Regions from separate parts of the Shinella sp. 838 genome, predicted to be linked through region 2. Evidence: predicted binding sites of a transcription regulator. Region 2 holds the regulator's gene; the other holds the start of a gene.
What was found. The regulator LexA, encoded in region 2, represses DNA repair genes until DNA is damaged. The targets are predictions, from matches to a motif close to TGTTCNNNNTGTGTTCNG.

Region 1: a site for LexA is predicted at 4,856-4,873, ahead of P9A16_RS11160 (DNA polymerase IV). Genes of this name have one in related genera too.

Annotation. Positions count from the first base shown of each region.
Region 1 is NZ_JARSBQ010000002.1:714,149-721,274, forward strand. Features, by position in the region: gene P9A16_RS11145 (Type 1 glutamine amidotransferase-like domain-containing protein) at 3-701, shown strand; gene P9A16_RS11150 (DMP19 family protein) at 779-1,921, opposite strand; gene P9A16_RS11155 (L,D-transpeptidase family protein) at 2,060-3,373, opposite strand; gene P9A16_RS11160 (DNA polymerase IV) at 3,505-4,851, opposite strand; gene P9A16_RS11165 (DUF3572 domain-containing protein) at 4,975-5,274, opposite strand; gene P9A16_RS11170 (response regulator) at 5,416-5,787, shown strand; gene P9A16_RS11175 (PleD family two-component system response regulator) at 5,804-7,126, shown strand, end outside.
Region 2 is NZ_JARSBQ010000001.1:1,545,118-1,552,243, reverse strand. Features, by position in the region: gene P9A16_RS07335 (molybdopterin molybdotransferase MoeA) at 1-1,054, shown strand, start outside; gene lexA (transcriptional repressor LexA) at 1,153-1,878, shown strand; gene P9A16_RS07325 (ComEC/Rec2 family competence protein) at 1,872-4,328, opposite strand; gene gltA (citrate synthase) at 4,637-5,926, shown strand; gene lpxB (lipid-A-disaccharide synthase) at 5,958-7,126, opposite strand, start outside.

The DNA.
Region 1 (7,126 bases), on a different contig from region 2:
CCTTGGTCAACCTCGTCCTCTACAGCGACCAGACCGCGGGCGAGGGCGCGGAGATCGATGCCTGTCTCCTGGGCCTCCTTCGTGAGCGGCGCGGCGGCGCCCGGATCGGTTACGTTGCGTCGGGCCCGGATCCGGAGCATACGTTTTTTCAGGCGGGCAGGGCCTATTACGCGCGGCTCGGCCTTGATCTCTCTCTCTATCACGACCTGGACCTCACCCGGGATGCCATGGACGTCGCCCGGCTCTTCGCCTGCGATGCCATTCACCTTTCCGGCGGGCATACCGGCGATTTCCTGATGCGGCTGAAGCGCAGTGCGCTGCTCGCGCCCCTGCGGGACTGGGCACGAGGCGGCGGTGTCCTGATCGGGGTCAGCGCGGGCGCCATCCTCATGGCGCCGACAATCGCGACCGACGCGCTCTTCCTTGGAGAACCGCCGGAGGATGTGGAGGGCGAAGCCCTCGATCTGATGCCGCTGGAATTCTTCCCGCATCTCGATGACGACGCGGCCTATCTCCCCGCGCTCCTTCGTTACAGCAGGCACACGCGGCGCCCCATTCTTGCCTGCAATGATGGGGACGGCGCGGTCGTGCATGAGGGCGGGGTCGCCTGTTTCGGCGAGGCCATCTGGATCGCCGATGGCGCGGTCACCGAGGCCCGCGGCACGGTTTCCCTGGTGGAAATCGCAGCACGCAGCGCTTAGGCGGCGGCGTGGGATATTCTGCCGGTGATGTTCGTCGCCTGGCACGTCTCAAGATGGCAGCGGTGAAGAGGGGCCTTTCAGCCTGCGTGGCCGTCGATTTCCCGTTCGTGCACCGCGATTTGCGCGAAGGAGACGGGGCCATGGGTGTCGCCCGGCGCCCGCCCCGCCAGGACGTAGCCCGAGCCTGCCTTTGTCAGCATCAGCATGTCGTCGGCAATCGAGATCCGGAAAATCGGGTGGGGAATGCCGTCGGCCATCGCAGCGGGCTGGATCGCGCAATGGGTTGCGGCAGGCCGGGCGCGACGGAGCAGGAGGTCGGCCGCTGCGGCGACAGGTTCGTGTCTGACGAAGGCCGTGATGGCGTCGACGTTCGTCCGCTCCGCGATGCCGATCAGGGAGACGGCCGTCCAGGTCACGTCCCGTCCGCCGAGCTGCAAGGCGTAGAGGCGGACACCGCCGCCGGCGCAGGCTGCGCCACGCAGTCCGAAGCTCGTCTGGACGAGCCGGACCTCTTCGCGGCGGCCGCCGATGTCGATCACCTCTGTGGTTCCCGGATCAATCAGGGTCTCGTCCGCCGCATCGGCCGCGAGCCCCAAAGCGAGGAGCAGACGGTCGGAAAGAGATTGCCGGAAGGCTTCGATGCGGGCTTTCGACAGCCGGAGCGCACGCCGGGGATTGGAAAGGGCACCTTGTTCCCAGGTCGCTTCGAAACCGGCAGGATCGAGATAGCGGATGTCGGGCCATGCCTTGATCCAGGCAGCCGCCTGGTCCGTTGCCGGCCTAAGGCGTTCTGCCTCCTCGAAACGCTTGTCCAGCGCATCGAGCGCGCCGTCCCGGCCGCCGGAAAAGCCGGTCTGCGCATCCGCCTGGTCTGGGTTGGCGGCAATCCAGAGGCCGAGCTCACCCAGCAGTGCGGCATGGTGGGGTGCGCCCATGGCGGACAACCCTGCCATGGCGTTGGCAAGAATGGCCTGCCTTCGTGTTCCGCAATTGTGAACGAACTGGCTGTGCCCGCCGTTCAGCACCTGCGCGATGTAGAAATCGGCGTGGTAGAGCTGGATCAGCCGATGCGGCACCTCGTCGGCGCGGTAAAGGCCTGCCGAAAAGAGATGGTTGACGAAATCGACGACGATCGCAACGAGCTCGGACGCGTTGCCGGGACTATCCTTGGCAAGCGCATGAGGGATCGGGACGACAGGGGCCGGCTGGGGTGGCGTCACGCGTTTTCCAAAGGTCATTCAGACACCTTTGAAGATGAGAGGCAGTGAGGGGCGTCATGTCATGGACGGCGCCCACGTCGAGACATTCGCCGGCAGGCGGTATCGATGGCCTGCTGCAAGGCAGGCCACAGCTGCCTGTCAGTTCACGACGGTGATCGATGCCTTCTTCTTTTTCTTCGATGTCTTGCCGCTCTGTACCGCTCCTGCATCGGCTTTCTGCACCTTGCGCGTCACGGTGATGAAGTCCGTGCCGTCGCCGGTTTCCGGGCCGAGCCCGGTGTCGGAGATGGAGAGGGAGGCGCCTTCGCCCATCAGGCCGGAAATGCGCAGGCGCATGTCCTCCGGAATATCGAGCCGGTCGAGGGTTTTTGCCAGCACCTCGGGGGCAGCGGCATCGGCTTCGGTGGTGATGCCGAGGCGCTTCATCGTCGCCTGCGAAAGCTGGTTGTCCATGCTGACGCCGTACCATTCCGCCTTGCCCTTGTCGGCATCGACCTCGCGGGCCAGCAGGAAATGCGTGCCAAGGGCGATTTCGGGGTTGCGGATGGTGATCGGCATTTCGAGGACGGGCTTGAATTTCTGCCGCACGAGGATCTGCCCATTCGGCGGCGCCCCCTTGCCGGCCTTGGCGTAGACGGCGGCGACGAACTCCGGAGAGATCATGCCGTCTTCCTTCAGCCCTTCCGCGAGCTGGAAGGCGCGGATGGCGGTAACGGTCTGCTTGCCGTGCAGGCCATCCGGCACGCCGGCGTCATAGCCGAGCGTCGTCAGCAGCGTCTGCAGATCCATCAGCATCTCGCGCTCGCCGCGGCGGGTGATCAGGATGCGGATCGGGTCCTGCTCTGTTCTCTGTACGATGGGCGTGATGACCTCCGGCTTCGGATCGGTCATCGCCACCTCGACGCTCTTCTCGCCGGCTTCGATGAGCGCGGGGCGAAGGCCGGCCTCGGAGAGCAGCGGCGTATCCGGAACGACGACGACAGGCTTGAACAGCGCGGCATGCACGATGCGCTGCGGCGTGATCTCGCGGTCGGTGACGAGGACATGACCGCCGCGGCGCGTCGTGCTGAACAGCAGTTTCGCAAAATCGTTCGGCAGGCGCACGCAGCCGTGCGAGGCGGGGTAGGAGGGCACGCTGTTGGAGGCGTGCAACGCGATGCCCGACCAGGTCAGCCGCTGCATGAAAGGCATCGGCGCGCTGTCATAGAGGTTCGAGAAATGTGTGCGCTTCTTTTCGAGGATCGAGAAGATGCCGGTCGGCGTGGAATGTCCCGCCTTGCCGGTGGAAACGCGCGATGTGGCGACCACCACGCCGCCGTCATAGACCTTCAACTCCTGCAGGTCCTTCGACACCATGATCTGGAGCGGACCTTCGAGCGTGCCGCCGAGCGCGGTGGCGCAGCTCAGCATCAGGCCCACTATGCTCATGCCGGTAACGAGGCGAAACTTCATGTGACCCATCCGTACGCAATACAAACCGGCAGGAAGCGTAGTGCATCCGATTTAAGGAAGGCTTGATGCACGCAGACGATCCCCCGATCTGTGCCATCCCGATGCAGTCAAGAACGCTGGCTTGCCGGGATTTATTCGGTGGGTCCGTCGATTTTTCCGGCGGTCTTGAATGTCAATTTTTCGTGAAACCGGCTGGGGCCGTTCTTGCCGAACGTGTAGCCGGTCTCCACGCTCGCCTTGCCGAACTTGTCGCGCAGGGTGTTCATCGCGGCCTCGGCGGCGGCGCGGCGGCTGGCGGCGGGATCGACGAGATCGGGTGGGTCGGCGCGGCCGGGATCGGCAAGATCGCTGACGCCGATGCCGATCAACCGGTACTTCGTGCCGTCCACCTCCTTGCGCAGAAGCTCGATACCGGTGCGAAAGATGCGGTCGGCGAGCATGGTGGGGTCTTCCAGCTTGCGGTTGCGCGTGCGGCCTTTGAAATCGGCCGTCTTCAGCTTCAGGACGACGGTGTGGCCGGCGATGCCCGACTTGCGCAGGCGCGTGGCGACCTTCTCGCTGAGACGGCGCAGGTGCGCCACCAGCTCGTCATAGCTTGAAATGTCGTCGAAGAAGGTGGTTTCGGCCGATACGCTTTTGGCCGGATCGTTCGCATGCACCTCCCGGTCGTCCTGCCCGCGGGAGAGGTTGAAGAGCCGTTTGCCCATGACGCCGTAGCGGCGCATCAGGTCGGTTTCCTCCATGGTCTGCAGCTGACCGACAGTGCGGATGCCGTCGCGCTCCAGCGTCTCGGCAAAGGCCTTGCCGACGCCCCAGATGAGGCGCACCGGCTTCTCGCGCAGGAAGTCGAGCGCCTCGGCTTCGCCGATGACGGAAAAACCACGCGGCTTGTTGATGTCCGAAGCCACCTTGGCGAGGAACTTGCAGTAGGAAAGGCCGATCGAGATGGTGATGCCGACTTCGTTTTCGACGCGTTGGGCGAAACGGGCGAGCACACGGGCAGGTGGATCGTGGTGCAGGCGTTCGGTGCCCTTGAGCTCCAGAAAGGCCTCGTCGATGGAAAGCGGCTGAACGAGCGGCGTCAAGTCCTGCATCATCGCGCGCACCTGCCGGCCGACGGCGACGTATTTCTCCATGTTCGGACTGATGACGACGGCGTTGGGACAGGCCTCCAGCGCCTTGAACATCGGCATGGCCGAACGCACGCCGTGGATCCGTGCGACATAGCAGGCGGTGGAGACAACGCCGCGTTTGCCACCGCCGATAATGACCGGCTTGTCCGCAAGGTCAGGATTGTCGCGCTTCTCGATCGCTGCATAAAAGGCGTCGCAGTCGATATGGGCGAGCGTCAGGCCATAGAGTTCGGCATGATAGACGAGGCGGGGGCTGCCGCACGCGCGACAACGGCGCAGGTTCACAGGCTGCCCGGCAAGGCAGTCGCGGCAGAAGCCCGGAAAACGCGATTCGGCTGTGCTCATCATGCGGAACAAATATTGAACATCGCGACATTACCGCTTAAATTCACGAGTCTCAAGCGCTGCGGGAGGTGAAGGCATGACGACGCACAGGCAAGCGCGTGGAGATCCCCGCTTATCGCCCGCTCAGAAATCGTCGCTGCCGTGCGGCCCGCTGAGGACGGCGTGGGCGTGCACCACCGCCTCCGGCGTGACACCTGTCGCGGTGCTGAAAGAAAGGAGCGTCGGTTCGTGCTCCATCAGGAAAGCAACGAGGCCGGCGAGAAAGCCGGGATCGTCGATGGCATTGCGCACATCCGAAGGTGAGACGCCGGTGAGCGAGAGGAAACGCGAGAGCAGTTCGGGTTCTCCGGCCAGCCAGCCGAGGATGGCGACGGCGGTTGCCTCGGCATCGGCAACCGCGGGTGTATCTTTTTGGCTTTTCATCGTTTTTCCTCGGGAAATTTACCTTTTAATCAACCAAGTCGCGCTAACGTCGATGCGGACAAGCTGGGTGATTTCGGCTTTGCCGCAACTTATCGATCCACCGGAAGGTTGCAAGGCCGGCGAGAGGAACAGGGACGCACGATGCCCAAGCAGGTGATGATTGTCGAGGACAACGAGCTCAACATGAAGCTCTTCCGGGATCTCATCGAGGCGTCCGGCTATACGACCATCCAGACCCGGAATGGTATGGAAGCCCTTGATCTTGCCCGCAAACACCGTCCGGATCTGATCCTGATGGATATCCAGCTTCCCGAGGTCTCCGGCCTCGAAGTCACCAAGTGGCTGAAGGAAGACGACGAGCTGCATGTCATCCCGGTGATTGCCGTCACGGCCTTCGCGATGAAGGGCGACGAGGAGCGGATCCGCCAGGGCGGCTGCGAGGCCTATGTCTCCAAGCCGATCTCCGTTCCGAAGTTCATCGAAACCATCAAAACCTATCTCGGCGACGCATGAGTCGGAGGTCAGGGCCATGACAGCGCGCATTCTCGTCGTCGACGACATTCCGGCAAACGTAAAGCTGCTCGAGGCGCGGCTGCTCGCGGAGTATTTCGACGTGCTGACGGCCGAGAATGGCTATGATGCGCTTGCCATGTGCGAACGCACGCAGGTGGATCTCATCCTGCTCGACATCATGATGCCCGGCATCGATGGTTTCGAGGTCTGCGAACGGTTGAAGGCCAATCCGCGCACGGCCCATATCCCTGTTGTCATGGTGACGGCGCTCGACCAGCCCTCCGACCGCGTGCGCGGCCTCAAGGCCGGCGCCGACGATTTTCTCACCAAGCCGGTCAACGACCTGCAACTCATGTCACGGGTGAAGAGCCTCGTGCGGCTGAAGACGTTGACGGACGAGCTGCGCATGCGCGCGGCCACCGCCCGCGCCATTTCCCTGGAGGAGGGGCTGGACAGCAATCTCGGCGACGAGCCGGGCGATATCCTCCTCGTCGATGGCCGCGCCAGCTCCCAGGAGCGCATCACCCGCGCGCTGAAGCCGATCGCCGAGGTCACCTCGATGTCCGATCCGCAGGCTGCACTCTTCCAGGCGGCCGAAAGCAATTTCGAGCTGGTGATCGTCAACGCCAATTTCGAGGACTACGATCCGCTGCGCCTGTGCTCGCAGCTCCGCTCGCTGGAACGCACCCGCTTTCTGCCGATCCTGCTGATCGCGGAGCAGGGTGACGACGACATGGTGGTGCGCGCACTCGATCTCGGCGTCACGGACTATCTGATGCGGCCGATCGACCCGAACGAGCTGATCGCCCGCAGCCTCACCCAGATCCGCCGCAAGCGCTGCAACGACCGCCTGCGCGCCAGCGTGCGCCAGACGATCGAATTGGCCGTCACGGACGGCCTGACGGGTCTGCACAACCGTCGTTATCTCGACAGCCACATGAAGCTGCTGATCGACCGTGCGACGGCGCGGGGCCGGCCTCTGTCGGTCTGCATCACGGATATCGACCGCTTCAAGCTGGTCAACGACACCTATGGCCACGATGCCGGCGATGCGGTGCTGCGCGAATTCGCCAGCCGCGTGCGCTCGGCCGTGCGCGGCGCCGACCTTGCCTGCCGTTACGGCGGGGAGGAGTTCGTTCTGGTGATGCCGGATACCTCTGCCGACATGGCGGCAGGTGTCGCGGAGCGCCTCCGCACGATCGTCGAACGGGAACCGTTCCGCGTGCCCGGCACGGACGTCTTCCTGTCCATCACCGCTTCGCTCGGCCTTGCCAGTGCGCTGTCGGCCGGAGACAGTCCGGAAGCCCTGTTGAAGCGCGCCGATACCGCGCTTTATGAG
Region 2 (7,126 bases):
TGCCGTGCGCCACGCGGATATAGCCACGCTCGGCTCGATCCTGAGCGTTGCGGGCATGTCGTCCGCTGGCCACGCCTTCCAGGGCACCGCAGGCCCCGGCGAGGCCGTGCGTATCTTCACCGGCGCCCCGCTGCCGGCCTTCGCCGATACCGTGCTCCTGCAGGAAGATGCCGAGGTCCTGGAAGACGGTCGCATCCGCACCACCTTCCTCACACCGAAGGGCCGCCACATCCGCCCGCGCGGCCAGGATTTTTCCGAAGGCGAAATCGTCCTGAGGACCGGCGACGTGCTCGATGCCGGCCGCCTGACGGTCGCGGCAGCCATGAACCATGCGGCGGTGACCGTCTATGCACGCCCGCGCATCGCCGTGCTCGCCACCGGCGACGAGCTTGTGTCGCCGGGCACGCCCCCAGGCGCCAGCCAGATCATTGCATCCAACACCTACGGCGTCGCTGCGCTCGCCCGCGCGGCAGGCGCCGAGGTGATCGACCTCGGTATCGTCGGCGACGACAAGGACGCAATTCTGAACGCCGTGCGCCACGCACTGTCGCTCGGTATCGATGCGCTCGTCACACTCGGCGGCGCATCTGTCGGGGATTTCGACCTTGTGCAGCCCGTGCTCGGCGAAGCCGGCATGGACCTCGATTTCTGGCGCATCGCCATGCGCCCCGGCAAACCCCTGATGGTCGGCCGCCTCGGCGACGTGCACGTCGTGGGCCTGCCCGGCAACCCTGTTTCGAGTCTCGTCTGCTCGCACCTCTTCCTCGTTCCCCTCGTGCGCCGCCTCGCGCGCCTTCCAGCGGAAAACCGCGAACGTCCGGCCATTGCCGCCGTGCCGCTCAAGGAGAACGACCACCGGCAGGACTATGTTCGCGCACGCATTGCCCGCGACCCCGCCGGAGACCTGCTCGTCACGCCCCTCGACAAGCAGGATTCCTCCATGATGAAGGCCTTCTCCGCATCCGAGGCCCTTCTCGTCCGCGCACCCCACGCGCCGGCGGCCCCTGCAGGCGCGCCCTGTACAGTGCTTCTCCTGCGCGAACCATCCGCCTGAACAGTACTATTATTGTTTCAGCAGCCCCTTGCAGAACACATATGGAACAGATAGTGTCTGTTCTGGATTTGTTTCACTCGATTCTCGGTGGAGGGGCCATGCTCACGCGGAAACAACAGGAACTTCTCCTGTTCATTCATGAACGGATGAAGGAGTCCGGTATTCCTCCCTCCTTCGACGAGATGAAGGACGCGCTGGATCTCGCGTCGAAATCGGGCATCCACCGCCTCATCACGGCGCTGGAGGAACGCGGCTTCATCCGGCGCCTGCCGAACCGGGCCCGCGCGCTCGAGGTGATAAAGCTTCCCGAAGCCTATACCCAGAGCCTGCAGCCGCGCCGCGGCTTTTCACCTGCCGTCATCGAGGGCAGTCGCGGCAAGCAGCCCCCCGCTCCCGTCGCCGCCCCGCCGCAGCGCACGCCCGTGGCCGAGGTTTCCTCATCCGTCTCCGTGCCTGTCATGGGCCGCATCGCTGCCGGCGTGCCGATCTCCGCCATCCAGAACAACACCCATGACATCACCGTTCCGGCCGAGATGATCGGCAACGGCGATCACTATGCGCTGGAGGTCAAGGGCGATTCGATGATCGAGGCCGGCATTCTCGATGGCGACACGGTGATCATCCGCACGGCGAGCAGCGCCAATCCCGGCGAAATCATCGTCGCGCTTGTCGACGACGAGGAAGCCACGCTGAAGCGCTTTCGCCGCAAGGGCGCGTCGATCGCGCTCGAAGCGGCAAACCCCGCCTACGAGACCCGTATCTTCGGGCCGGACCGGGTAAAAATCCAGGGCAAGCTGGTCGGCCTCATTCGCCGCTATCACTGATCGGCCGGCTGATCGAAACTGCCCGTGCGCCAGTCGTAGCTGCGGTGGCGGGCCCAGGGCCGGTCGAGACTTTCCACGGCCGGTGTGACCTGCGCAGCTGAAAAGATGTTGGATAGGCCTTCGGCGGCCGGGTGGATTTCGAGGGCGCCGGTTCGCCTCAGGTGACGCACAGTCACCAGGCGCGCACCCGAGCGGCAGGCCTCGAGCCGCAGGGCCAGGGACAAGACGACGAGGTCGGCAGCGTCGCAGGCCGTGCCCAGGAAGGCGACGTCGTCGAGGGTCACGATCCGCCAGCCGCTTGGCGAGACGGCGGCGCAGAAGGCCTTTGCCTCGCAGACGAAGCCATTGCCGGCCCGGGCCGCCGCGAGCGCGGACGCCATGGCGTCCCTCGCCTTCTGCCGGTCGGCCTTGCGCCGGGGCTTGTTTCGGCTTTCTGCGGCACCCGTGGTGCTGACGGCTTCTTCAAGGGTCAAGCCGGCGCTTCTGCGGATCTCGGGTTTTACAAGTTCGCCGAGCCGAAGGGCGCGCCGCCACTGCGCATAGATGAAGTCTGGCGGTCTTGCCCGGTTTGTGGCGACGGTTTCGCCGCGAAGGATGGCAACGAGGCGGCCATCCTCGGACACCAGCGCTTCCGGCGTGGCACCTCCAGCCGGAAAGCAGGCGATGGCGAGGCCGATCCCGACAAGCAGCGTTCCCGCATGGCGCAGCCGCGTGCGCAGGATGCAGACAAGCCCGCCACCAAGACCGATCAGCAGGAACGCAATCGAGGGAATGCGGCCGGTGACGATCTCGCCCTTCCAGCTCGCAACCCATGTCGACAGCGCGATCATCCACTCGATGCCCTTGCCCATGATCGCGAAGGGCACGCCATCGAGGCCGAAAGGCATGAGCAGTACGGCGATGAGGCCGAAGGGCATGACGATCGCGCTGATGACAGGCATAGCGAGCAAGTTGCCGGCAAGTCCATAGGCCGGGATGCGATGGAAATGGCCGATGGAATAGATCAGGGTCGCGAAGCCGCCGATCAGCGAGGACAGGAGCAGCCCGCCGAAGAAGCGCCCCAGCGCACCGCCGAACAGTTTCAGGCGCCCTCCCTCGCCCTCGCGGCGGACGGGACGTTCCCGCCAGGCCGCATAGCCGGCGACGAGCCCGAGCGTTGCGGCATAGGACATCTGGAAGCCCGGATTGGTGACGGCCGACGGTGTCATGGCAAGGATGACGATGGCCGAGAGTGCCACGTTGCGCAGGCTGATCGCCGCACGGCCGAACAGCACCGCCACCAGCATGATGCAGATCATGATCCACGAGCGCACGGCGGAGATCGCACCGCCCGAAACGAGGATATAGAGCGTCACCATGGCGAGCGCACCGGCGGCAGCGATCTTCTTGGCGGGATAGCGTTCGGAAAAGCCCGGGATCAGTGCCATCAGAACGCGGGCGCCGACGAGGAAAGTGCCGGCGGCGAGCACCATGTTGAGCCCGGAAATGGCCAGCACATGGGCAAGCCCCGCCTCTCGCAATGCCTCCACCGTTTCCGGGCTGATCGCCCGCTGCTCCGCCGTCACCAGGGCCGCGGCGATCGCGCCGGCATCGCCGCCAATCCGCCCGCGGATATGCTCGGTGAGGTTGTTGCGCCAGGTCGCGACCGTCTGTCGAATCCGACCCTCGACGCCCGGCTCGGCCACTGCAACCGCACGCGGGGCCTGATAGAAGTAGCCGACCGCGCCGGTGCCGGCGAAATAGGCGTCGAAGGCGAAGTCGTTGAGGCCGGAAAGCGCCGGGCCGGAGGGCGGCCCGAGCCGTGCCCGTCCGGTTATCCCACCGCCGATCGGGATCGGCGCATGCCGACTGCGGGCGAGGAGCGTCACCACGCCGGGCGGGCGTTTGAGCACCGGGTCGCGTGTCGTATCGAGCGCGATGCGGTAGCGGATCGCACCCCGTTCGTCACTCTCGCGCGCCAGCACCCGCCCGCTGACATCGGTGGTAACGGGCGCATCAAGCACGACCGTATCGAGCCGCGCGCTTTCGAGCGCCGCCAGCAGCATGCCGACCGGAACGAAGAGTATCGCCCCGGCGGCGAGCGCAGTCCAGTCCTCCCGATGTCGGAAGCGCCAGGCGGGCCAGAACGCGAAGGCAGCGAAAAGCAGCAGTGCTGGAAGCGATGGATCAGTAACGGCGGAAAACCAAAGGGCCGCTCCAGCACCAAGGAAGACCGGCACGAACAGGAAGAAATGGCCATGTGCCCGTTCCTGCGCGAAGGCGGCGCGCCACGTCTGCGGCGTCTCGGAAGCACTCCTCAGGCGCCCCGCCGCTGTCAGAAGCATCACGACCCTGCCCCTGCGGGCCGGCGGATCGCGTGCCGGGACCGGCAGAGGAGCATCGTCAGGCGCCGCCCGCCAGGCATGCGCCTCGGGCACCTCCCGCCGTTCTGCGACCTTGCCCTTCTCCATGATCCCGGCCCCACCCGTTCACACTGCCATTGTGCAACCGAATGATGGAAACTTCAATCAGCAGTGGCCGTCACAAGTGCTAAGCAAGACAGAAAGGATGCTACCTCCGCATTTCACGAAACACGCGTAAAAGTTGCTTGAAACTTGCTGGAAAGGGTAGATATTGCGTTGCCGGAAAGCCTATTTCCGCAATGCACAATTTGCCTTTCGTCTCGCTTGGCAGGCAGGTGCAAATGGGCTAGCAAAACGAGCATGTTCATGGTTCCGGCACAACTTCGTGCCGCCATTGGAAACAACGGAGGATCGTTATGACAGGAACAAGCGCGGGTGTATCGGTCGGTGGCAAAGCGGTTGAGCTGCCGACGCGATCCGGTACGATCGGCCCCGATGTGATCGACATCGGCACGCTGTACAAGAACACCGGCACCTTCACCTACGATCCCGGCTTCACCTCCACCGCGTCCTGCGAATCGAAGATCACCTATATCGACGGCGACGAAGGCGTTCTGCTGCATCGCGGCTATCCGATCGAACAGTTGGCCGAACACGGCGATTTCCTCGAAGTCTGCTACCTTCTGCTGTACGGCGAACTGCCGACCAAGTCCCAGAAGGACGATTTCGATTACCGCGTCACGCACCACACCATGGTGCACGAGCAGATGAGCCGATTCTTCACCGGCTTCCGTCGCGACGCCCACCCGATGGCCGTCATGTGCGGCTGTGTCGGCGCGCTCTCGGCCTTCTATCACGACTCGACCGACATCACCGATCCGCACCAGCGCATGGTCGCCTCGCTGCGCATGATCGCCAAGATGCCGACGATCGCCGCGATGGCCTACAAGTACCACATCGGCCAGCCCTTCGTTTACCCGAAGAACGACCTCGACTACGCCTCGAACTTCCTGCGCATGTGTTTTGCCGTGCCCTGCGAAGACTATGTGGTCAACCCGGTGCTCTCGCGCGCCATGGACCGCATTTTCATCCTGCATGCCGACCACGAGCAGAACGCCTCCACCTCGACGGTTCGTCTCGCCGGTTCCTCCGGCGCCAACCCGTTCGCCTGCATCGCGGCCGGCATCGCCTGCCTCTGGGGCCCGGCCCATGGCGGCGCCAACGAAGCCGCGCTCAACATGCTCGCGGAAATCGGCTCGGTCGAGCGTATCCCGGAATATGTCGCCAAGGCCAAGGACAAGAACGACCCGTTCCGCCTGATGGGCTTTGGCCACCGCGTCTACAAGAACTACGACCCGCGCGCCCGCATCATGCAGAAGACGACGCACGAGGTTCTCGGCGAACTCGGCATCAAGGACGATCCGATGCTGGAAGTCGCCATGGAGCTGGAGCGCATCGCGCTGACGGACGACTACTTCATCGAGAAGAAGCTCTACCCGAACATCGACTTCTACTCCGGCATCACGCTGAAGGCGCTCGGCTTCCCCACCACCATGTTCACGGTGCTGTTCGCGCTCGCCCGCACGGTCGGCTGGATCGCCCAGTGGAACGAGATGATCGAGGATCCGGAGCAGCGTATCGGCCGCCCGCGCCAGCTCTATATCGGTGCCCCGAAGCGGGACTACGTACCGGTCTCCAAGCGCTGATTTCAGCGGAGCCATCCATGAAAAAGCCCGGTCAGTTTCGACCGGGCTTTTTTGTTGCAAGAAGGTCCAGGATGACCGCCGCGCCAGTTTCGCCGGGCGGGCGCTGTGTCCGCATGCGCGTGTGTACGAGGTCATAGCCTTCCAGCATGGCGCTGCGCTGGGCCGTATCGGTCGAAAGCCGCTCGACCCAGCGGGTCAGACTGCCGGGGCGCACCATGTCGTTCAGATATTCCGGCACGACGGTGTAGTCGGCAATGATGTTGGGGATCGCCGCCGTCCAGATCTTCACCTTGCCGAGGAAGAGGTTGGCGAGCCAGTCGAAACGATAGGTCGAGACGACAGGCACGCGCGCGAGCGCCAGTTCGAGGATGACGGTGCCGGAGGCCGCGATCGCCGCATCGGCTTCGATGAAGGCCTGCCACTTCTCCGCGGTCGAAACGGTGATCTGCGGCTGCACCGGCCAGTCCGCCGTCAGTTTCCGCACCAGCGCCTCCTGCCGCGGCACGGTCGGCAGAAGGAAGCGCGTGCCGGGGTTGCGCCCGATAATTTCCTGCACCGCTTCGCCAAAGACCGGCAGCAGACGGGTGATTTCCGTGCCGCGTGAACCGGGAAGCAGCAGGCACGCGCACTCGCCCGGCGCGCGTTCGCCACGGGCAAGCCGTGCGGCACGAACCTGCTGGATGTTGGGATCGCTGACCAACCGGTGGCCGACATAGGTGGTCGCAGGGCCGCCGAGCCGCTCCATCACGGCAGGCTCGAACGGCAGAAGCGCGAGGACATGGTCGACATAGGCGCGCATGCGCGGTGCGCGCTCTTGCTTCCAGGCCCAGACACTCGGGCAGACATAATTCACGACCGGCAGGTCCGGCAGCGCCTTGCGCACGCGGCGCGCCACGCGATGGGTGAAGTCCGGGCTGTCGATGATGAGAAGCACATCCGGCCGTGCGGCGACCAACGCATCGGCCGTCTGGCGAATGCGGCGGATAAGCGACGGCAGCCGCTTCAACACCTGCGAAATGCCCATGATGGAGAGTTCGGAGAAATCGAACAGGGATTTGAGACCTTGCCGCTCCAGCGCTTCGCCACCGACCCCGACCAGCGTCACCGGACCGGCATACATGGCCCGTAGCGCCGCGATCAGATCGCCACCGAGAAGATCACCGGAAACCTCGCCGGCAATGACGCCGATTTTCAGAGGGC